2 linked regions of the Prochlorococcus marinus str. NATL2A genome follow. Each later gene encodes a partner of the first gene's protein in a complex. Links are inferred from orthologs where the notes say so. Each region holds a gene or a part of one and is shown in the gene's direction. Other genes may lie near its edges.

The links.
Region 2: the proteins of accD (region 1) and PMN2A_RS02790 are in contact, whole or in part, in a solved structure (PDB 8UXZ), measured with the Escherichia coli proteins. The link is inferred for Prochlorococcus marinus str. NATL2A from one-to-one orthologs.

What each region holds. Positions count from the first base shown.
Region 1 is NC_007335.2:742,699-754,673, reverse strand. What follows is about bases 8,308-11,295. They hold accD (acetyl-CoA carboxylase, carboxyltransferase subunit beta), read left to right. Parts: upstream 8,308-9,353; coding sequence 9,354-10,238; downstream 10,239-11,295. Other genes in these bases: PMN2A_RS03890 (Gfo/Idh/MocA family protein), read left to right, coding at 10,657-11,295; PMN2A_RS03895 (hypothetical protein), read left to right, coding at 10,231-10,635; PMN2A_RS03905 (prepilin peptidase), read left to right, coding at 8,817-9,302; PMN2A_RS03910 (phosphoribulokinase), read left to right, coding at 8,308-8,755. In the rest of the region: PMN2A_RS03960 (DUF3685 domain-containing protein), read left to right, coding at 1-35; PMN2A_RS03955 (thylakoid membrane photosystem I accumulation factor), read left to right, coding at 102-659; PMN2A_RS03950 (hypothetical protein), read left to right, coding at 900-1,865; PMN2A_RS03945 (hypothetical protein), read left to right, coding at 1,904-2,941; Holliday junction resolvase RuvX, read left to right, coding at 2,938-3,372; PMN2A_RS03935 (DUF3727 domain-containing protein), read left to right, coding at 3,437-3,973; PMN2A_RS11085 (YqeG family HAD IIIA-type phosphatase), read left to right, coding at 3,961-4,482; proB (glutamate 5-kinase), read left to right, coding at 4,479-5,561; lpxD (UDP-3-O-(3-hydroxymyristoyl)glucosamine N-acyltransferase), read left to right, coding at 5,607-6,659; leuB (3-isopropylmalate dehydrogenase), read left to right, coding at 6,686-7,765; more of PMN2A_RS03910, read left to right, coding at 7,853-8,307; more of PMN2A_RS03890, read left to right, coding at 11,296-11,757; PMN2A_RS03885 (class I fructose-bisphosphate aldolase), read left to right, coding at 11,899-11,975.
Region 2 is NC_007335.2:519,092-531,021, forward strand. What follows is about bases 4,106-7,048. They hold PMN2A_RS02790 (acetyl-CoA carboxylase carboxyltransferase subunit alpha), read left to right. Parts: upstream 4,106-5,053; coding sequence 5,054-6,043; downstream 6,044-7,048. Other genes in these bases: PMN2A_RS02785 (long-chain acyl-[acyl-carrier-protein] reductase), read left to right, coding at 4,106-5,033; PMN2A_RS02795 (SDR family oxidoreductase), read left to right, coding at 6,070-6,777; PMN2A_RS02800 (phosphoribosylanthranilate isomerase), read right to left, coding at 6,774-7,048. In the rest of the region: PMN2A_RS02765 (Tab2/Atab2 family RNA-binding protein), read right to left, coding at 1-835; PMN2A_RS02770 (S1 RNA-binding domain-containing protein), read right to left, coding at 859-2,154; PMN2A_RS02775 (creatininase family protein), read left to right, coding at 2,257-3,054; PMN2A_RS02780 (aldehyde oxygenase (deformylating)), read left to right, coding at 3,129-3,854; more of PMN2A_RS02785, read left to right, coding at 3,993-4,105; more of PMN2A_RS02800, read right to left, coding at 7,049-7,448; PMN2A_RS02805 (site-2 protease family protein), read left to right, coding at 7,512-8,741; PMN2A_RS02810 (lipoate--protein ligase family protein), read right to left, coding at 8,744-9,493; PMN2A_RS02815 (hypothetical protein), read left to right, coding at 9,652-10,056; PMN2A_RS02820 (protochlorophyllide reductase), read left to right, coding at 10,125-11,138; bchL (ferredoxin:protochlorophyllide reductase (ATP-dependent) iron-sulfur ATP-binding protein), read right to left, coding at 11,155-11,930. UniProt on the Escherichia coli protein: Component of the acetyl coenzyme A carboxylase (ACC) complex. First, biotin carboxylase catalyzes the carboxylation of biotin on its carrier protein (BCCP) and then the CO(2) group is transferred by the carboxyltransferase to acetyl-CoA to form malonyl-CoA.

The sequences.
Region 1 (11,975 bases):
CTCAAGGTATGGGAAGAAACTTATCCAAAGGATAATTGAATTATTAATAACTATAGCTATATTTGCTTTAAGACTTTAGAATTTAGAAAATAGTACATACATTGATTTTGTTAAGAATATTTTCCTCACTGCTTATACTTTTTCTTCTATTTGTTAATCCAGTTTATTCTGCTAGGGATACTGATAGCTATGATGGAAATATTTACCCAATATATGCTGGTAACGGATCATTAGTTCCACCGCAAAGCACATTATCAGAATCGTTAAAGAACGAAAGAACAAGTGTTTTAGTTTTCTATCTAGACGATAGTAGTACTAGTAAACAATTTGCCCCTGTAGTTTCAGGCATTAAGTTATTGTGGAGCTCATCTGTTGATTTAATTCCTCTATCAATCGATGAATTAGACAATGATGACCAGAAAACTTTTACGGACCCTGGCTATTACTGGCATGGGAAGATACCTCAGACAGTGATACTTGACGGAAAAGGCAATGTTCTCCTAGACGAAGAAGGTCAGGTATCTTTCGATAAACTTAATGATGCAATAACTAAAGCTACAGGTCTAAAGAAACCTGATTTTGATCTAGAAGTAAAAAGCTTTAACGAATACAATAGTGAGCCCTCTAAAGAAGGTTATAATAAACCTAGAGGCACCTAAAAATGTAATAAAAGTACTAACAATTTTTTAATAAATTATCAAATATTCTCATTAAAAATGTTATTAAATTCTCTTTTTTTCATAATAACCATATTTTTTTTAATTGAAATAAATCATTGTTTCAGACAATATTCGCCATTAGTTCTGAAACCCAAAGAATTTAAAAAAATCATATTCAATTCTAAGCACAAATATATTACTCGTGTTGAAATTAAAAATTCAAAGAAAAGAATGGAAGTTATGATTCCTTCTTTTAATGTTCATCCTCAGCTAATTGGTATAGATAAAAATGAGATAATAAATATTCAGACAAAAATCAAACCACTTCACACAGATGAAGAAGAACATCAAAATAATGACTATTGGACTGCATATATTTTAAAAGGGAAAAAATCGATATTTGTCGAAATTGAAATTGAATATGAAATTAAAAGTACAGCTATAGATAAGATTAAATGTTTGTGGCTAGATATAGAATGGGTTAATTACGGACCATTCGGTTCTTTCAAAAGATTCGATGGTTTTGTATTACCTAATTCTTTAGATATATCCAAAGCAAATTCTTCTAGTACTAATCTAGTAGATCCAATAAGAACTCATATTCTTGGCAGTTTAGATGATCCTATTAGAGTATTAGAATCCTACATGCCACCAAATTACTTGCCTACAGATATTCTTACAATTGGAGAGTCACCACTAGCCGTAATGCAAGGAAGATACATAGATTATAGGAACGTAAAATCAAATCTAATTTCAAGGATACTTTGCAAAGGATTTCACCCGACTAGTAGTTTAGCTACAGCTGCCGGAATGCAAACACTAATAAATATTTCTGGTCCAACACGCGTAATAATTTCATGGTTAATTGGAGGAATATTAAAATTATTTGGTGTTAAGGGTATGTTTTATCGTTTAGCAGGTGAACAAGCAAGATTGATTGATGACATCACTGGTACAACGCCGCCCTATGACAAAAGTATAGTTTTAGGGCCTAAAGATACTAAAACTTTTTGTATTAATGCCGCAAAAAAACTAAACGTTAATGTTGCTGTTGTAGATGTAAATGATTTAGGAAGAGTTAAAATTCTATCAACAAGTAATGTTGATAATGCTGAAATAATTAAAAGATCTTTAACATCAAATCCAGCAGGTAATGCTAACCAACAAACACCCCTAGTACTCATCAGATCAGATGAAACAGGTTAATAGTCACATGAAAGTTAAAAATATAATAAAATAATTAAATGAAAAATGATGACTCATTATCTTCGGATTTATCAATTGAGCCACTTAAGCTCAAGCATTTATCAATGCTTAGAGCTGACAATAATTCAAAATACCTTGGTATATTTCAAATTCTATTATGCAAAAAATGGTTTTCTTCATTAGAGTCCAGCTTAACTAATTTAATTCCTACTCGGAACTCAACATGTTTAGTAGCAGTAGAAAGATATAATATAATTGCATACATTTTAGCGACTCCAATAAATCGGAGAGGTACTTGTTGGTGTATATCAGAGCCATACTTTATAGGAGAATCAATATCCTTCAGTCGTTATAACTTATTACAGAATTTATTAAGAAAAGTTCTTTATAAAAGCAATATTAATACTCAAAGTTTTTTAACTTCTATAAAAACAAATGATAATCAAAATTTATCTGTTATTAGACAATCTGGTTTTCAACCGCTAAGAATAATAAAATATTGGAATAGAAAAGAAGATATTAAATATAGAAAAAAAGAGTATAAAGATAATTTCACCTGGGAAAAACTAAATGAAGAGAATAGTCAACAAATATGGAGACTTGAACAAGCTAAAGAGTCAATTAACTTTAGGTCAATTTTTGATAGGCAGTGGCATGATATTTATGAAAAAAGAAATACATTAACTGGTGTAATTAAATCAAAAGAAAATAATATTATCGCTGGGTTAATACCATCTGTTTGCCCCCAAAATAATTATTCATTAGAATTAATAAGAGGATTAGCTTGGGATGAAAGACTAAATCAATCTATTCCAAATAGAATTAATAATATGAAAGCTGGGAAAAGTAATTGTTATATAGAAACAACTAGTGAAGACAATAAATTAAATGACATTTTACATAAAAGTGACTGGGAAGTTTCAGAGGAGAGAGTTCTTCTAGGAAGAAGTATTTGGAAAAAACAAAATGGATATAAATTAAAATCTATCGAAACTGAACTATTAACTAATCTTGTAGGCAATTTACAACAACAACCGGAATTACCTTCAACTATTCATATTGAAAATAACAAATGATTCAGCCAAAACCCTGTTCAGTTTTGAGTCTTGATATTGGAGATAAAAGGATTGGTATTGCAGGTTGTGATCCACTTGGAATATCAATAACTCATCTCCCCGCAATTTTTAGAGATAGCTTTGAAAAAGATCTAAAAGAATTCGAGAAAATATGTTTTGACCGAAGAGTTGAAGGGCTCATTTGTGGTAATCCTCTTGATATGAATGGCATGGAAACTAAACAATCTATTCGATGTAAAAAATATGGGATTAAATTAGCTAAATGTTTAAAACTTCCTTTGGCTTTTATCAATGAACATTGTTCAACCGTAGAGGCTAAAGAAAAGTTCTCTTTAAAAAATGACAAGACTGGAAGAATAGATAGTGCAGCTGCCGCTATACTTTTACAACAATGGCTTATTGAGGGACCTGATCTGGATGACTCAAATTAAATTTTGAATATGATGTAAAAACATAATCAAATAAAACTAGACACAGATTAATAAGAACTCAACTATGTCAACAACAAATAAAAACGACCAAGTACCGACTCTTTTAGTTAAAGATTCTCAAGGTTCAGATCTCCTGTGTTTTCTTGAACAAGTAGTACCTCTTGAAGGCAATGAATATGCCCTGTTAACTCCAGTAGATACTCCTGTATCTCTATTTCAATTGATTGACGATCAAGATCCCAAGCTAATAGAAACAATTGAAAAGAATGAGCCAATACTTGAAGTAGCTGATGTTGTTCTTCAAGAACACGATCTTAGACTTGTTCGCTCAGCTATCACACTTACAGTCTCAGGCGAATTAGATGAGCCTGAACCAGAAGAAATTGAGGAAGAAGACATTGATGACGAGTCAGAAACCTACGAGCTACTTGTCAATTTTAGAGTTGAAAGTAATGAGTATGGTCTATACATTCCTCTTGACCCTTTCTTCATAGTCGGAAAGCTAGAAGATGGAGAAGTAAAGCTTGTTGAAGGTGAAGAGTTTGACAAGATACAATCAGGAATTGAAGCTGAACTTGAGGGAAGGGGATTATCAGAATAAACATTAAAGAATTACTTATTCCAAATTGGAAGGTAAACGATAAAATTTCAAAGATCTCGATAAATGATTTATCATCGAAAAACGTCAAAGCACTAATACTTGATGTAGATGGAACATTAATTTCTGGGAAAAAGCCGGTACTTTCAAGTGACATAAAAAATTGGATTGATAATTCAAAAAAATACTTTTATATTTACTTATTCAGCAATAATCCATCTAAAAGCAGAATAAAATTAATTGCTGATGAATTAGATTTAGAATTTACATGCTCTGGTGGCAAACCAAGTAAAAAAAAGTTAAAGAAGATAATAGACAAAATTCCATATTCATCAAATGAAGTAGCAATAATTGGAGATAGAGTTTTTACAGATATTCTTGTAGGCAATAGATTAGGAATGTATACAATATTGGTAGATTCGGTAGATTATTATGGAAAAAGAATTGAAAAAAATAATTTTCAATCCTTAGAAAGATACTTAGCAAGAATTATAACTGGAGACATTTTATGACAACCTGGGTAATAAAGATTGGCACAAGCCTTTTGAGAGGAAACGATAAATATACAACTTTTGATGTAATTAACGATTATTGTTCTTATATATCAAAAGCTCAAAGGAATGGCGATAAAATTATATTGGTTTCTAGTGGTGCTGTAGGACTTGGATGTCATCAAATGAGATTCAAGACAAGACCTAAAGAAATAATCTCTCTTCAAGCTTCTGCTGCAATAGGTCAACTTCATTTAATGGCTTTGTATGAAAAGGCTATGAGCAGTTTTGGATATAAAGTTGCGCAAATATTATTAACTAGGTCAGAATTAGGATCAAGAAATAGTTATAATTCTGCTTCGCAAACATTAAAAAGGTTGCTCGAATGGGATGTTATACCAATCGTAAACGAAAATGATATAACCTCAGATGAAGAGCTAAAGTATGGTGATAATGATACTTTATCTGCATTAGTTGCAACAGCTATATCTGCTGATCAATTAATATTATTAACTGATATCGATCATCTCTACTCTTCTGATCCCAAAATCAATAGTAAAGCTAAGCCAATCAAAGATATTAACAATTCAAAAGAATTAAATAATTTAGAACTAGCAAATGAACAAACTTCATGGGGGACTGGAGGAATAAAAACAAAATTAACTGCTGCAAAGATCGCCACTGAAAGCGGGATAAAAGTTCAATTAGCAGATGGCAGAGATCCGAAAATATTAGGCGAATTACTTGATGGAAAAAAAATAGGAACTGTTTTTCACCCCAATCCAAACCCTATCGGGAATAGAAAAAGTTGGTTGGCACATGCAATTAAACCAGTCGGAGAAATACACTTAGATGATGGTGCTAGTGAAGCTATCAAAAACAAAGGTGCTTCACTATTATTAGTTGGGGTAAAAAAAGTTAGTGGAGATTTTATTGCTAATCAACCTGTAAAAGTTATTAACACGGAAGGAGAGGAATTTGCTAAGGGAATTTGCTCAATGAGCAGTGATGCTATAAAGATAGGAATTAATTCAAGATCCGAAACAACAGGATCTCCTCTAGTTATCCACCGAGATGTTCTGGTTCTAACAAGTGAATAACTCAGATAACAATAGTAATTTTCACTTCCCCAATTAAATCAAATCATGCAATTCATTGAAATTGTCGAAAAACTGAAGAAAGGTCAATCTGGTGTCGTTGACTTTAAAATAAAAAACAATCCAGTTATTTTAACCGCAGCTTCTTTAGAAAATGCCAAGGATAATGACATAAGTTTTCTAGACAATAATAGTCCATTAAATCTTAGAAATCTCATAGAGACTTCAAAAGCATCTGCTCTATTATTACCAGCAAATGATACTTATATTATTGAAATAGCAAAGAAAATTTCAGTTGATTGGATAATACTTAAAGAGCCCAAGATTGCTTTTGCTGAAACATTAGAGTTTCTTTATCCTTCTAATGTGGAAAGTGAAGGCATACATAAAAGTGCGGTCATCGGTCAGAATGTAAAAATTGGTCTTGGAGTTTCAATCGGAGCTAATGCTTATATTGGAGATAATACAGAAATTGGAGCTGGGACTATCATTCATGCAGGAGTTGTTCTATATAGAAATGTAAGAATTGGTTCCAAAAATTTAATTCACGCAAATAGTGTTATTCATTCTGGATCTAAACTTGGTGACAAGTGTGTAATTAATGCCAATGCTGTTATTGGTGGTGAAGGTTTTGGATTCGTGCCCACATCAAATGGATGGAAGAAAATGCCTCAAGTGGGAATAGTTATTTTAAAAAATAAAGTAGAAGTTGGTAGTGGATCAACGATTGATAGGCCTTCAGTAGGAGAGACAATAATTGGTGAAGATACAAAAATTGATAACCTAGTTCAAATTGGTCATGGAGTAACTACTGGTAAAGGATGTGCTATGGCTGCTCAAGTTGGAATTGCTGGAGGAGCACAGATTGGAGACGGAGTTATTCTTGCTGGACAAGTTGGTATCAGCAATAGAGTTAAAATTGGCGATGGAGTGATAGCCAGTTCTAAAACAGGAATAGTATCAAATATCGAGGCAGGAACTGTTGTTAGCGGCTTCCCAGCTATTCCAAATAAATTATGGTTGAGATGCTCTGCTAATTTCAAAAAACTACCTGAGATAGCAAAAGCTATTCGTCAATTAGATCGAAAAAAATCCAGGTAAGTTTTCTTCTTGATTAAGAACACAAAATGAAGTCTTACAAAATAACATTATTGCCAGGAGATGGAATTGGTCCAGAGATAACAAACGTCACTCATAAAATCCTTGACCTAGTCTCAAGGAAATTTGGCTTTGAAATCAAATTTAAAGAAATGCCTTTCGGGGGATCAGCAATAGATTCAGATGGTATCCCCTTCCCAGATAGAACTCTTCAAGAATGTAAGAACTCTGATGCTGTTTTGTTAGCGGCAATAGGAGACCCAAAGTATGACGAATTACCTAGAGAGAAAAGGCCTGAGACAGGCCTACTCAATCTCCGATCTTCTTTGGATCTTTTTGCAAATATAAGGCCAGTAAAAATAATTCCATCCTTAACAAAAGCAAGTAGTTTGAAAGAAGACTTTGTTAAAGAAGTTGATTTAGTAGTAGTTAGAGAACTTACCAGCGGTATTTACTTTGGAGAACCAAAAGGAAGGATAAAAACAGATAAAGGAGAAAGGGCATTTAACACGATGACATACACCTCCGAGGAAGTGAATCGAATAGCAGAAATTGCTTTTAAATTAGCCAAACAAAGAAATCAAAAAGTTTGCTCAGTTGATAAAGCTAATGTTTTAGATGTAAGTCAACTATGGAGAGAGGAAACAATATTGGTGTCTAACAAATACAAAGATATAGAACTTACGCATCAATATGTAGACAATGCAGCAATGCAACTTGTTAGAAATCCAAGCCAATTTGATGTGATTCTTACAGGTAATTTATTTGGAGATATTCTTAGCGACATTGCAGCCATGCTGACAGGATCAATTGGCATGCTTCCTTCTGCTTCGTTAACCACTGATGGGCCAGGTGTCTTTGAACCTGTTCATGGCTCAGCTCCTGACATCGCAGGAAAAGATATAGCTAATCCAATAGCAATGCTCTTATCTGCTGCAATGATGTTAAAAATTGCCCTTAATGAAACAGAAGCGGCAACTTTTTTAGAAAATGCAATTAACGAAATTCTTAATGACGGTTATAGAACTTCTGACTTAATGAGCATTCAGACGACTAAACAGGTTGGTTGCTCTCAAATGGGTGAACTATTGGCGGAAAAATTAAAATAATTAGTTCACAAATTAAAAAACTCTTCGAATAGTTTCACTTTGAGGGTCAGTTGACCTGTAAAAATGAAAGTCAATACATAAGCGTCGATGTCAAAGCTTCACCCAGTAGTAGCTGTAACTGGTTCATCAGGAGCAGGAACAAGCACCGTTAAAAGAGCTTTTGAGCATATATTTGCTCGGGAAAAGATTGTTCCTGCAGTTGTTGAAGGAGATAGTTATCACCGTTTTGAAAGAATGCCTATGAAAAAGGCAATGTCTGAGGCACTTTCAAGAGGTGAAAACTTTTCTCATTTTGGACCAGAGGCAAATTTATTCGACAAATTAGAAGACCTATTCAGTCAATATGGAAAAACTGGCGGGGGTCAGAAAAGATATTATTTACATAGCCCAGAAGAAGCCGAGGAACACAACACTCGTTTAGGAACAAAATTAGATCCAGGTCAATTCACTCCCTGGGAAGATATTCCAACAGGAACCGACCTTTTGTTTTACGAGGGACTACATGGTGGAGTAGTAGGAAAAGATTATGATGTGGCCTCATTCGCTGATTTACTTGTTGGTGTAGTACCAATTACCAATCTCGAATGGATACAAAAAATCCATAGAGATAACGCAGAAAGGGGATACTCAGCCGAAACTATCGTAGATACGATTCTGAGAAGAATGCCTGATTACATTAATCACATATGTCCGCAATTTAGCCTTACAGATATTAACTTCCAGAGAGTACCGACCATTGATACGTCCAACCCATTTATCTGCAGAAACATTCCAACACCTGACGAAAGCTTCGTAATTATTCATTTCAGAAAAGGTTCAAGAGAAAAATGGGGAATTGACTTCCAGTACTTATTAGGAATGATTCACGATTCCTTCATGTCAAGTCCTACAAGTATTGTTGTTAACGGAGGGAAAATGGGATTTGCTATGGAGCTTATTCTTACACCTATTATTCATAAAATGATAGAAGAGAAAAAGGCGGCAGGATAACAAATTCAATCAATCAAAGCTAATAATATCTATTATTGATAGATAAAGTAAATAATTAATAGTGATTATCATATCGTTTACTTTTATACTTTTATATATTTTGTTTTCTATATCGATAGAAGATATAAACACAATGCTAATAAGTGAAAGTAAATTAATAATCTTTGCCCTATCAGGTATTATTTACTTGGCATGTCTAGGCTTGTCAAACGACAAAATAGATATTACAGACTTAATAACAAATAATTCTTTATCAATGATTATTATCTTCATAATAATGTATTCAATAAGTTATATAAGCTATAAAATCTTTGGAATAAATTCATTAGGCCTGGGTGATATAAAACTCTCTTCAATTAGTACAATATGGCTTGGTATTGAATTCAGCTTTTTGTCATTGTGTATTTCATTTTTACTTTCAGCTATATATAGTTTACATGGAAAAATTACTAAAAGATTTATACCATTTGAACAGTATCCATTTGCGCCTTTTCTATCAATTGGGATATTTTCTTCATGGATTATAGATAAGATTCAAACTTTGTAATCCCTTTAAGGGGACTCAAGGTATTAAATTAATTTCAATCACAAAATAGCAGTGTCATTATTCGACTGGTTTGCTGATAGAAGGAAAGGCCAATTTGTTGGCAAAGTCACTCAGGAATCTGAAGAAAGTGATGGACTATGGGAAAAATGTCCAGAATGCGGACAAGTAGTTTATAGAAAAGATTTAATAGATAATTGCAGTGTTTGTAGTAACTGTGGGCATCACAATCGAATAGATAGTAAAGAGAGAATAAGACTAATTTCTGATCCAAATACATTCAAATCAATCAATAATCATTTAACTCCAGTTGACCCTCTTGGTTTTAAAGATCGACGAGCTTACGCAGACAGGCTAAGAGAAAGTCAAGCTGGCACTGGTCTTAAAGATGGTGTTTTAACAGGGACATGCGAAGTTAATTCTATTCCTATGGCACTAGCCGTAATGGACTTCAGATTCATGGGTGGCTCAATGGGATCTGTTGTAGGAGAGAAGATCACAAGGCTTATCGAACATTCAACCAAAGAAAAGCTGCCATTGCTAATTGTTTGCGCTTCGGGTGGTGCGCGAATGCAAGAAGGGATGTTAAGTCTGATGCAAATGGCAAAAATTTCAGGGGCGCTTGAACGACATAGAGATGCACAGTTGCTCTATATGCCTTTACTTACACATCCCACCACTGGAGGAGTTACTGCTAGTTTTGCAATGCTTGGAGATTTAATACTTGCAGAACCCAAAGCACTTATTGGATTTGCAGGGAGAAGAGTAATTGAACAAACACTTAGAGAAAAACTTCCTGATAATTTTCAAACAGCAGAATATCTTCAAGATCATGGTTTCGTAGATACCATTGTACCAAGAACAGAACTTAAAGAAACTTTGGCAAAGATACTTCGATTACATAAGACACAAGTAGTAAAATTACAAACTAATGCTTAAAATAAATCAAAAAATAAAAAATAAATTTGATCTACTCTTGAATATATTAGTGTTAATATTATTAATTTTTTTCAATAGTACAAATATAGTATATGGAGCCAATACTAATTGGGTTGAAGTTAGTCGAATGCCTACGGGAGTTCAATATTTAGATAGAGATAGTATTAATATTGAAGAAAATGGAATAATAGAACTAACTACAAAATACATAAAAATCGCCCCTAGTACTTCAAAGGAAATAGAGGAGAATATTTATATAATGAAAATCAATTGTATGACTAATAAATTCAAAGATATTTCAGTTAATGGTAAAAAAAATTTATACCCAAAATGGGAAGACCCTAATGGGGATAAACTATTAGATGATGTGATTTCAGATAGCTGCGAAAATGTTTAAACTCATAAATTATTTAAAAGAATGATCAATACAGATCATCCGATTCGCATAGCAATTGCAGGGCTAGGTTTCGGTGAAAGTGTTCATATTCCTGCATCATTATCTAATAAGAATATTGAGCTTGTGGGATTGTGGCATCCTCGGCCAGAAAGGCTTAAAGAAGCCTGCAATAAGCACAATCTTCGTGCCTACGAGACCTGGGAGGATTTAGTAAATGATTCCAAAGTAGATGGAATAATCATAGCTACTCCGCCAGCACCCAGATACGAGCTTGCACTAGAGGCAATTAAAGGAGGAAAACATCTTTTACTTGAAAAGCCAACTTGTTTAAATGCTTATGAGGTGATGGAGCTTCAAAGAAACGCTCTCAAAAGAAATTTAAAAATAGCTGTTGATTACGAATATCGTGCCGTTCCGCTATTCATGCAAGCAAAGCGAATAATTACCGAGAAGAAACTAGATGAACCATATTTTGTAAAGCTTGATTGGCTAATGAGTAGCAGGGCTAATCCAGATAGGCCATGGAATTGGTATTCAGATGAAAATTCTGGTGGAGGGGTACTGGGAGCCTTGGGAACCCATGCTTTTGACATGATTCATTGGCTAATTGGTCCTACTCATTCTTTGAGCGCAATAAATTCAACTTCAATTGAAGAAAGAGAGTGTCCACAATCAAAAACCATTAAAAAAGTGACAAGTGAAGATGTAAGTATTTCTCAACTACAAATAAAAAGCATTAACAACAATTTAATTCCAGCCCAAGTAAATTTATCTGCAGTAACAAAACAAAGCAGGGGTTTTAGTCTGGAAATCTATGGAAGCAATGGAACTCTTGTTCTTAGCAGCGAGAACCAGAACGATTATGTTCACGGATTTGGGCTTTGGTACTCAAACAAAGGAGACGTTCTTAAAAATATCCAACCTGACTCTGACCTATCTTTTTCAAAAATATGGACAGATGGTCGAATAGCTCCAGTAGCAAGAATACAAAACTGGTGGGCTCAAAGTATTGCAGATGGAACCCCAGTAATTCCAGGCTTAGTAGAGGGATTAGCTAGCCAAATAGTTTGCGATAAGGTAAAGGAATCAAACTCAATAGGTATGAAGATAGAAATCAATTGAAGAAATCCAATTCAACTCAAGTAAAAATAATTTTTAGAATTAATTATTGGATTAAAAAAAAATAAAAAACTTTTTAAGTGTAATAAGCAACAAAAGGGGCCTTCAATATGGAATAATCTTAATGAAATTTTTGTTGCATAAATGGCACTCTCGTACTACGCAGAAGAACTAAAGAAGACCGCAAGTGCCATAGCCCAGCCAGGCAAAGGGATTCTTGC
Region 2 (11,930 bases), 220 kb from region 1 along the record:
CAGGACTTTTTTGAACTGAAATAAATTGAAGTCCATCTGCATATAATTTTGTATTTAGAAAATTATTTTCAATAACTTTTTTAGCTTCTTCTTCGACATCAGTTACTAACCATCTGTCAGCTTGCCCTGCCTCTAGAATTATTTGAGTACCTTCTATTAAAAGCTTTGCTGGTTCAAGTCCCCCTAGCCAAGCTGCAAGTGCCAAGGATCTTTTTGGGCTAAAAAGCCTAATACCTGGAATAGATATATTTTCATTAATTGAATCTTTTATGGGAATTAAATTAGAAAACTCTATTTCCCATTCATCAGCCTCTCTAAGTGTATTTAGAGATAAGGAAGCAAAGCTCCATGATTCACCTCTTACTTCCTCTGGTAAAGGGATGGCTTGGTTTGTAATTGGGTTTGAAGGAGGAGCAAGATTAACGCCGGTATACCCTTTTTGCTGAGGATAGAAACTCCTTTCTCTTTCAATAAGCCACTCCAATAATGAATATGTTCTTCTGCTAGAAATAAGTTCAATTCCTATTTGATCTGCTGCACGTTTTATCATTGTTTTCATAGAGGATCGCCAACATCGAATAACTGATGGTTTATCCCAACCTTGTAAATAAGCTTCATCAATGGCTTCATCAAATGCATCTTTTAACCAAATTGAATTAACACTTGATGCTGGACATATCTTTTCCCATTTAAATGTTTTCTTGTCTTTGAAATTATTTGTAGATGTAATTAATAATTCCCATCTTTTTTTTCCATTTTCATCAATTATTGGGCGGGAATAAAAATCTATTTCCCAGTCTGTTTTTTTTAAATTAGGTTTTTTTGATGCAATCACAATTTTTTTTCTTCAATGTAAAGTTATGAGGATAAGTTGATGTCTTCCTTTTCCTTTTGAGGATCAACTTTTTCTTTATTCAAGCTATTTCGCGCTTTAATCGCTCTCTCATTTGCCTCTTCCATAACTTTTGTCTTATCAGTAATAAGTTCTCCTGGAGGGCCCTCTAAAAGAGCTGTATTTAATCCAATTCGTCCTCTAGAGGGATCTAAATCAGTTATCAAAGCTTTGATGGATTCACCTGGTTGAAAAACTTCTCTAAGGCTTCTCATGCTTCCATTAGTTACCATTGAATGATGCAACAATCCACTTACACCCCTCAAATCAACAAAAAAACCATAAGGTTTTATTGTTAAGATTTCGCCCTCGATTAGTTGTCCAATTTCTAATTCTGAAAATCTTGAAGCAATTGCAGCTTTCTTTTCGGAGAGAACAAGTTTTCGCCTCTCTGGATTTACCTCTAAAAAAGCAGTACTAATTGTTTTTGAAACAAGAGATTGATGATTTTCTCCATCTTCAAGCTGAGATCTAGGAATAAAACCTCTTAAACCTTCGAAGTCGCAAGTAACACCCCCACGGTTAAAACCATTTATTTTAACTCGAATAACTTTTCCTTCTTTTGCAAGATTTTGAACTTTGTCCCAGCTTTTTCTTAGTTCTAACGCCCTACAACTGATTGTTACCATCCCATCTGCATTTTGTTCTCTAGTAACAAGAACTTCGACTTTTAACCCTTTTGGGAAACGCTCTTTTAAATTTGTAATTACACCTAGACCACATTCATTTTTCGGCATGAATCCAGGAGCTTTACCCCCTATGTCTACATAAATACCATCACTTTCAACTGCAATAACTGAACCTTTTGCAATTTCTCCAGTTGTCCCGATTGGTTGGTTTTCTTCTAAGGCTGCTAAGAATTCGTCTTCATCAAAATCAAATTCATCAACTGTTCTACTTTTTTGTTCAAAAATATTTTGATCATCGAAGGCTTCAATATTATTTTTATAGTTAGTATTATTCTCAGATCTTAGAAGATCTTCCATTGTCTCTGACTGGAAATCATCGCTAGAGTCTTTCCCGATTGAATTTTGTTGTTCAGGTGCTTTCTTTAAGTAAGAAATTTCTTTTGGAGCTAGAACCTTTTCAGCAAATCTTCTATCCTTAGGTTGCTCGGAGAATTCTTTCTCAGATGATTCTTCATTGATTATTTCTTCTTCAGGCTTTCGACTGATATGCATAACCTGCAATGGCTTGCGAGGTGCATTTATTGCCGGCCTTTGGGGAGTTGCTTTTTTAGGCTGAGGATCTGACCCGGCCATAATACCCTTGGTAATAAGTGAAACATTCTTACAGCCAAGGGTAAGTTGTTTTTTAATTATTAGGAGATTTCTATCATTTTTCAAACTCGCCGATTTGAGCATTTGACATGGCCTGAGGCCTCTAAAGCCGCTTCAGAGAATGGATCTACATTGGTTTGGCCCTTTGGTGCATGTGAACAACATGGACCACATTTACCTTTGATTACTGATACTTTTTTTGCTGAAAATATTTTAATCAAGACTCTTAATAGGTTGCCAGAAAATATGCCGATATGGATGATGCCATCTCAATCGATTGGTTTTTCTCCTGAACATCAAGCTTTCCCAGGAACTTTGTCCCTATCAGCTGATGTTTTGATTTCAATGGTTACTGATGTTGGCCAGCAAATAGCCTCTATGGGATTTAATAGATTAGTTTTTTTTAACGCTCATGGTGGGCAAATTGGTCTGCTCCAGGCGGTTTCAAGGCAGTTGAGAATTCAATGTCCTTCAATAGCTGTATTGCCTTGTTTCCTTTGGAGTGGTGTCCCAGGATTAGATCAACTTTTACCTGAAAAAGAGGTTGAGGAGGGACTTCATGCGGCATTAGCGGAAACAAGTCTTATGTTGCACATGGCTAGAGATTTGGTACGAAATGATTCTTACTTAGAAATAAAGAATGTAGATAAACAAATAGTTACTACCCCAAAAGGGTGGAGCCTTGAAGGAGCATCACCGTGCGCATGGTTGACAGAAGATTTGAGCTCATCTGGAGTTATTGGCGATGCAAGTTCTTCAAATTCTGAATTGGGTGCCGCTTTAGAAAATGCACTAGTAGATCATTGGATTGCCCTATTTACAAGCCTTTTGGAGAGTGATTGGCCGCCAATTAGGTCAGAAAGGCCTGTTTCTAGCAGTTAAGATGTGGTAACTGAACTACCGTTTTGGATTAAATTCTGTAAGATCACTCAGATTGACAAATTTCTAATAGATCTATGCAAGCTTTTGCATCCAACAATTTAACCGTAGAAAAAGAAGAGCTAAGTTCTAACTCTCTTCCAGATTTCACCTCAGAATCTTACAAAGATGCTTACAGCAGAATCAATGCAGTTGTAATTGAAGGGGAGCAAGAAGCTTATTCTAATTTTCTTGATCTCGCTAAATTGATTCCTGAACATGCAGATGAGCTTGTGAGGCTAGGGAAGATGGAGAAAAAGCATATGAATGGTTTTTGTGCTTGCGGGAGAAATCTTGCTGTAAAGCCTGATATGCCTTTTGCAAAGACCTTTTTCTCAAAACTCCATAATAATTTTTTAGAGGCTTTCAAAGTAGGAGATACGACTACCTGTCTCCTAATTCAATGCATCTTGATTGAATCTTTTGCAATATCCGCATATCACGTTTATATACGTGTTGCTGATCCATTCGCCAAAAGAATCACAGAGGGTGTTGTCCAAGATGAATACTTGCATTTGAACTATGGTCAAGAATGGCTTAAGGCCAATCTAGAGACAGTTAAGAAAGATCTTATGAGGGCTAATAAGGAAAACTTGCCTCTTATAAAGTCCATGCTCGATGAAGTTTCAAACGACGCCGAAGTCCTTCATATGGATAAAGAAGAGTTAATGGAGGAATTTATGATTGCTTATCAAGATTCCCTTCTTGAAATAGGTCTTGATAATAGAGAAATTGCAAGAATGGCTCTTGCAGCGGTGATATAAGGATTTAATATTTTGCATCTTTCGTTATTCCTCAAGAACTTAAAGTTCTTGAGGAATTCTTTTTTTTGTGACCGTGGTGGTCTAATCTTCAAACTTGGATAAATATTTAGTTTCAATTTTGATCTTGCTTGGTGCCAAATGTTTGGTCTAATTGGACATTCAACAAGTTTTGAAGATGCCAAGCGAAAGGCATTAGGCTTGGGGTATGACCATATCGCTCAAGGGGATTTGGACGTATGGTGTACTGCACCTCCTCAGTTGGTTGAGAATGTGAAAGTTGTCAGTGCGATCGGAAAGACTATTGAGGGAGCATATATAGACTCATGCTTTGTTCCAGAGATGCTAAGTCGCTTCAAAACTGCAAGAAGAAAGGTTTTGAATGCAATGGAGTTGGCGCAAAAGAAAGAGATCAGTATCACTGCTCTAGGTGGCTTTACATCAATAATTTTTGAGAATTTTAATTTGCTCCAAAATCAACAAGTTAGAAATACGACTCTTGATTGGCAAAGGTTTACCACTGGTAATACTCATACAGCTTGGGTGATATGTAGGCAGCTAGAGCAAAATGCACCTCGAATAGGAATTGATTTGAGTAAATCAAAAGTAGCTGTTGTTGGCGCTACTGGTGACATTGGCAGTGCTGTTTGTAGGTGGCTTTCCAATCGAACTGGTGTTTCTGAACTCCTTTTAGTAGCCAGACAGCAAAAGCCTTTACTTGAACTTCAATCTCAACTTGGAGGAGGAAGAATTCTTAGTCTTGATGATGCTTTACCAGAAGCAGATATTGTTATTTGGGTTGCAAGCATGCCTAAAACCTTAGAAATTGACCCATCTAAAATTAAAAGACCTTGTTTAATGATTGATGGTGGATACCCTAAAAACTTGGGTGAGAAGTTTTCAGGACCTGGAATACACGTATTAAAAGGAGGAATAGTTCAATTTTTCAAAGATATTGGTTGGAGCATGATGGAATTGGCTGAGATGGAAAATCCTAAAAGAGAAATGTTTGCTTGTTTTGCTGAAGCAATGCTTCTTGAATTCGAGAATTGTCATACCAACTTCAGTTGGGGAAGAAATAATATAACGTTGGAAAAGATGGATTTCATCGGCAAGGCTTCTGAAAGGCACGGGTTTTCGGCTGTTGGTTTGAAATCAAATATTCAGACATTAACCGTCTGAACATTTGGTTACTTTTTTTTATGGCTAGACGTTTTCTCCTCGAATTTGAAAAACCTCTTGTTGAATTAGAGAATCAGATTGATCAAATCAGAGAATTAGCAAGAGATTCAGAAGTTGATGTAAGTCAGCAACTTTTGCAATTAGAAACACTTGCAGCACGAAGGCGAGAAGAAATATTTAATGCACTTACTCCAGCTCAGAAGATTCAAGTAGCTAGGCACCCCCAAAGGCCTAGCACACTCGATTACATACAGATGTTTTGTGATGATTGGGTTGAATTACATGGAGACAGGAACGGAACTGATGATCAAGCTCTAATAGGAGGGTTAGCTCGAATAGGTGAAAAATCCGTCCTTTTAATTGGACAACAAAAAGGTAGAGATACAAAAGAGAATGTTGCAAGAAACTTTGGCATGGCAAAACCTGGAGGCTACAGAAAGGCTTTGAGGCTGATGGACCATGCCGATCGCTTTAATCTTCCAATAATTTCTTTCATAGATACTCCTGGAGCTTATGCAGGGCTCATAGCAGAAGAACAAGGACAAGGAGAGGCAATCGCAGTGAATCTACGAGAAATGTTTAGGCTTAAAGTTCCAATAATTGCAACTGTAATAGGGGAAGGTGGCTCTGGTGGCGCATTGGGGATAGGCGTCGCAGACAGGTTACTTATGTTTGAACATAGTGTTTACACAGTTGCAAGCCCTGAAGCTTGTGCTTCGATTCTATGGAGGGATGCTGGCAAGGCTCCGGAAGCAGCATCAGCATTAAAAATTACTGGACCTGATCTTATGAAGTTAGGAATTGTTGACGAGGTACTAAAAGAGCCTTCTGGGGGGAATAATTGGGCCCCGCTTCAGGCTGGAGATACTTTGAAAAATGCCCTTGAGAAGCATTTATCCGAATTGTTGGCTTTATCCCCTGATGAATTGAGAAACAATAGATATTCCAAATTTAGAAAAATGGGAAAATATTTGGAATCTCAGTCTATCGAAAGTGAAATTTCAGTTTAAAGTTTTAGTGTTTGCTTTTAACTTTCTTGTCAACAGTATTAATTACGGGCGCTTCTAGAGGAATTGGGAGAGCAACTGCTAAAGCTTTTGCTGATTCTGGATGGGACTTACTACTTCTAGCTAGGTCTGAAGAAGCTCTAGCAAGACTTGTAGAAGAAATTGATAACAAAAAAGTTAAGGTTTTCTACAAATCTATTGATCTAAGTAATCCTAAAAATATATCTAAGGGAATAGTTGAATTAATGAATAATGGTTTGATTCCCTCAGTTCTAATTAATAATGCTGGAGTTGCTTGGACTGGAGATCTTTTATCAATGCCCCTTGAAAAATGGGAATGGATCATGCAAATGAATCTCACCAGCATCTTTCAGGTTTGCTCTGAGGTGGTTCCTTTAATGAGAAATAAAGGAGGATTAGTTATCAACGTTAGTAGTCATGCTTCTCGAAATATTTTTCCACAATGGGGAGCCTATTGTGTTTCCAAAGCAGCTCTAGCAAGTTTTACCAAATCCTTAGCAGAAGAAGAACGTAAGAATTTAATACGAGCATGCACACTTACTCTTGGATCGGTAAATTCATCTCTTTGGGATTCTGATAGCGTTGGGATGCAATTTGATAGAGATTCGATGCTTTCAGTTGATCAAGTTGCATGTGAACTTTTACATCTTGCTAGTCAACCAACTAATCAAATTATCGAGGATGTAACTTTGATGCCATCTGCCGGAGCCTTTTAATCTTGTTCTCTTATTTCGCGAACAAGAGATGCAACTTTCTTAATGTCTTTAATACCTGGAGATATCTCTAGTCGACTAGATGCATCAATACCATCAGGTCTAAGTTTAGAAAAAATTTCAGGAATTATTTCAGCAGATATTCCACCAGCTAAGATCCAAGGAGCTTTAAAAGTTTTATTAAGTAGTAATTCTATTGGGACTCTATTCCCAGTGCCTCCAAGTGATTTTTTATCCCAAGCATCTATGAGAATAGCATCAATATTCTTTTCATATTGACTTATATTTTCTAAATCATTAATAGCTTTTAACCTGAAGGCTTTCCATATTTTAATTCCTGGAAATTCATTCTTTAATTCTCGACAATAATCAACTGATTCATTCCCATGCAATTGGATTACTGATGGTGGGGTTGATCTGTTATTTATACATTTGACCTCCTCTAATTTTGCATTTGCGATTACTAATACTTTCTCAATACTTGAAGAAACTTTTTCTACTTCATTAAAAATTTTCATGCATTCTTCTTCAGGTACAAAACGAGGTGAATTTTTAACGCCAATAACGCCAATAGCATTTATTTTTAATTCCGCTATCGATCGTGCTTGCGAAGTCTTTGTTAGGCCACAAATTTTTATTGCTGTTGACTTTTTAGAAGAAGATTTTCTGATCATTACCAGAACTTTTATTAGGATTGATTGAAATGGATTTTATTGTGAGCTTGGAGGCATTTAAGTTTGGGTAGTTGGGAAGTTTTGAAAATCAGAGGTATCCCTTTGAGGATCCATCCAAGTTGGTTTTTGGTTTTCTTGTATTTTACTTTGTCAGCTAAAGATCAGTTCGAGACGCTTTTGAATGGTCAAGCATCTATTTGGAATGGATGGGTGATTGGTGCATCTACCTCTTCTCTTTTGTTTTTATCTGTTTTATTGCATGAATTGGCTCATTCTTTTGTAGCAATTGGAGAGGGTCTAAAAGTTAGAGACATAACACTTTTTTTTCTTGGAGGTATGGCAAGTCTTGAAAAGGAATGTCCGACTTCAAAAGGAAGTTTGAAAATCGCTATTTCAGGTCCTGTTGTTAGTCTTTTATTAGCTTTTTTAATGATTTTATTAAGTAATAATTTATCAGTATCAAATTTTATTCTCTCTAATTTATTTAAGCAGGTTGGTAGCCTCAACCTTTTAATAGGTGTATTTAATTTACTTCCGATAATGCCTCTAGATGGTGGCGTAATATTAAAATCTTTAATTTGGTACTTTACGGGGAGTAAAAGAGCAGGGATTAAAGTGGCTATTGGCTCTGCAAGATTAATTTCTTTTCTTGCTATTTTTATTGGTATTTTAAGTTTGCTTAGGGGCAACTTCTATCTTTCCATTTGCTTTTCTATTATTGGTTTATTTGTTTTTTCTTCATCTAAATCACAGAGCCAAATTATTCAAATACAAAAGATATTATCTGAATTATATGTTAATCAGGTTTGTAGTCGTTCATTTAGGGTCCTAGAGGATGATTTGCCTGTGAAAGTTTTATCTAAATATAGTTCATTTAATAAAGATAATTTTTCCAATGAAGTATGGATCCTTTTGTGTAGAGAAGGGAGATGGGTCGGTTATGTAAATGAAAAAATCTTGAAGAATATTTCTGTACAAAACTGGGATAAAAAATTTCTTTATGAATTCTCACAACCAATAAATGAATTGCCATCTATTAGTGAAAAAGAATCATTATGGAAAGCAATATTAAAAATAGAAAAAACAAAAGATGGAAGACTACTTGTACTATCATTTTCTGGTCTTCCTCTTGGAACTTTAGATAGAGTAGATTTAGGTAAAGCAGTACTTAAAAAAATCGGATTAAATCTTCCAGACCAATTAATTAAAATTGCAAGAAAAGAAAATATTTATCCACTGGGATTAAATTTACCTAATATTGCACAATCAATGGATTCAAGTGACTTGATCTAGGATTAATAATTATTTATTTTTTTAAATTTATTTATAGCAAAACGTTTTATTATTTCTTTGTCTTTTTGATTTAATGTATATGTAAATATCTGTGAATTAGGCCATGTTTTCCCTAACGAATCTTTTAGAAAATTTATAATTTTATCTTTATCTTTAATTTCATTTTTTATCTTGGGTGGATCTGCATTAAAAACTTTTTGCCATAACTGTTTTGACGGTTCCATTAAGATCTCTCCATGCTGAAGTAAGTGACCATTTCTCCAGTACTGAGCACTTCCAATATGTTTGTTTTTATCTTGATCAACTAGGTCAGCTAATGTTGAAGTCGAAAAACAATTACTATTGGATATATTCACAGGCTGATTACCATAAAATAAATCCACTCCAGCTTTTTTAATACCATCTTTTAGCCATTCAGTTGTCTTTAAATATGATTCTTTTTTATTCCTTGGTGGATATTTCCATATAAGAGCGTAAGTGAGTCCTCTGCTATGAAGAACAGCTTTCCCTCCACTAGGTCTTCTTACAATTTTTAACTGTTCATTTTTTAAAAGTTCAATCCATTTTTTTGGGAGTTCTTTTTGATTTTTTCCAATCGATAGCCAGTCTCCATCCCACGTATAAAAACGTACTGCCATATTAAAATTGTTTTCAGCTAATGACTTTTCTAATAGGAAGAGATCAATTGCCATTTGCTCTGGACCACTTAATTCAAGAGGGTTTAAATAAAGGACTTCTTCTAGTTTGTTCATTTTGATTTTTAGTTATTCGTCATAAAAAAGTTAGGTTATTTATATACCCCCCAAATTTATTGTCTTTTGAATTTATAAATGCATTGGAAGAAGTCAAATAATTGATTCCATTATTAATTAAGTTACCATGAAAAAAATTAGGACTTTCTAATTTAATTTTGGGACAACCTCAACGAATTGAAGAGCCGTTCAGAAGGAAACGTTCAAAAAAAATTAATAAAAGAAATCCTTCTGTAAATGAAAAAATCGATGCTTTTACTCAAGTTTCTGAATTCCAGAAAGAAGCAGTTAGGCGGGAGCTTTTATATAGCAATGTGGGATTAATTTTGAAGTTTGGATTATTTATTGTGTTTGCAACCAGCCTCGTGAACTTAGGACTTGCTTCTCATCAACGTGTGAATAGAAATCTAGAGTTGTCATATTTATTAGAAAAAGAATCAAAAAAACTTCACAAGTTAAGACTGCGTTTTGATGAAATGTTTACTAATGGTGGAGAACAAAGTTTTTTTAAGGAGCAAGATCAGTGGATTACTCCAAATAGTGTCAGAGTTATCTGGCGATGATTAACTTTGCTTCTCTTAGGTTTAGATTTGTGTTTGAAAATTGATTTAGATAGTTTTTATTAAGGAATATGGCTCTAGTACAAGCGGCACCAGGAACTGTATTGATTACTGGAACAACATCAGGAGTTGGGTTATATGCCACAAAGTCTTTGGTTGAGAGGGGGTGGAGAGTTATTACTGCTAATAGATGTTCTTTGAGAGCTGAAGCGTCTGCATCCGCAGTTGGATTACCTACCAATAGTCCAAGACAACTTAAACATATACAAATTGATCTTGGCGACTTGGATAGCGTACGTAATGGGGCTAAAAGTCTTCTAGAAGATTTGGAAAAGCCATTGGATGCTTTGGTTTGTAATGCTGCTGTATATCTTCCGCGTTTAAAAAAACCTTTGAGATCTCCACAGGGATATGAAATATCAATGGCAACGAATCATTTTGGGCACTTTTTATTAATTCAGATGCTATTGGAAAATCTTAGTAAGTCTTCAAGACCAGTTTGGAAGGGAAGATCTTGGGGGGTGGAATCATCTAGAGTGGTTATCTTAGGAACAGTAACTGCTAACAATAAAGAACTTGGCGGGAAAATACCAATACCAGCTCCTGCTGATCTGGGAAATCTATCTGGTTTTGAAGAAGGTTTTTGCGATCCCATCTCAATGGCTAGTGGAAAACGTTTTAAACCAGGGAAAGCCTATAAAGACAGTAAGTTATGCAATATGATTACAACCCAAGAATTACATAGGCGATTTAATTCTTCTCCAATTCTTTTTAGTTCTCTATATCCAGGATGTGTAGCTAATACTAGATTATTTAGAAACACTCCTAAACTATTTCAGTGGTTGTTTCCATGGTTTCAGAAATTAATAACAGGAGGTTTCGTAAGTGAAGCACTGGCTGGCGATAGAGTCGCCCAAGTTGTTTCAGACCCTCAATTTGCTATTTCTGGAGTTCATTGGAGTTGGGGTAATAGACAACGCAAGGATAGACAACAATTTTCACAAGAATTGTCTGATCGAGTCACTGATCCAGTGACCTCTAGAAAAGTTTGGGAATTGTCTATGCGATTAGTTGGGCTGAAATAATTCTTGAACTAGCTCTTTAATCAAAGCCCAATAGATCAAATATTTCACGGTCTTTTAAGGGTTCTGCCTCTAATGGCTCAACGTTATCTATCATTTTCTGGGCTAATGAAAGATACTCATTTTGTACTTCCACTACGCCTTCCTCTTCCGAATCCATCTCGAAAATTGTGCACTTTTTGAGTCTTGATCTGCGTATGGCATCTACGTTACGGAAATGAGCCATGGTCTTAAGACCTGTTCTTTCATTGAATTTCTCTATCTGATCTAATTCAGCAGATCGGTTCGCTATGACACCTCCTAGACGAACTTTGTAATTTTTTGCTTTAGCGTTTATTGCTGCGACGATGCGATTCATTGCGAAAATAGAATCAAAATCATTTGCGGTAACAATTAGACAATAATTTGCGTGTTGCAATGGAGCTGCGAAGCCACCGCATACAACGTCACCAAGAACATCAAATATAACTACATCAGTATCTTCTAAAAGATGATGCTCTTTTAATAGTTTGACCGTTTGACCTGTGACATAACCACCACAGCCAGTTCCCGCTGGTGGTCCACCACTCTCAACGCACATAACCCCATTGAAACCTTTAAACATAAAGTCTTCAGGTCTTAGTTCTTCACTATGAAAATCTACTTCTTCAAGAATATCTATAACGGTAGGCACCATTTTGTGCGTAAGGGTAAAAGTGCTGTCATGCTTTGGATCACAACCAATTTGAAGTACTTTCTTTCCAAGCTTTGAAAATGCGGCAGACAAATTAGAAGAAGTAGTTGATTTACCAATAC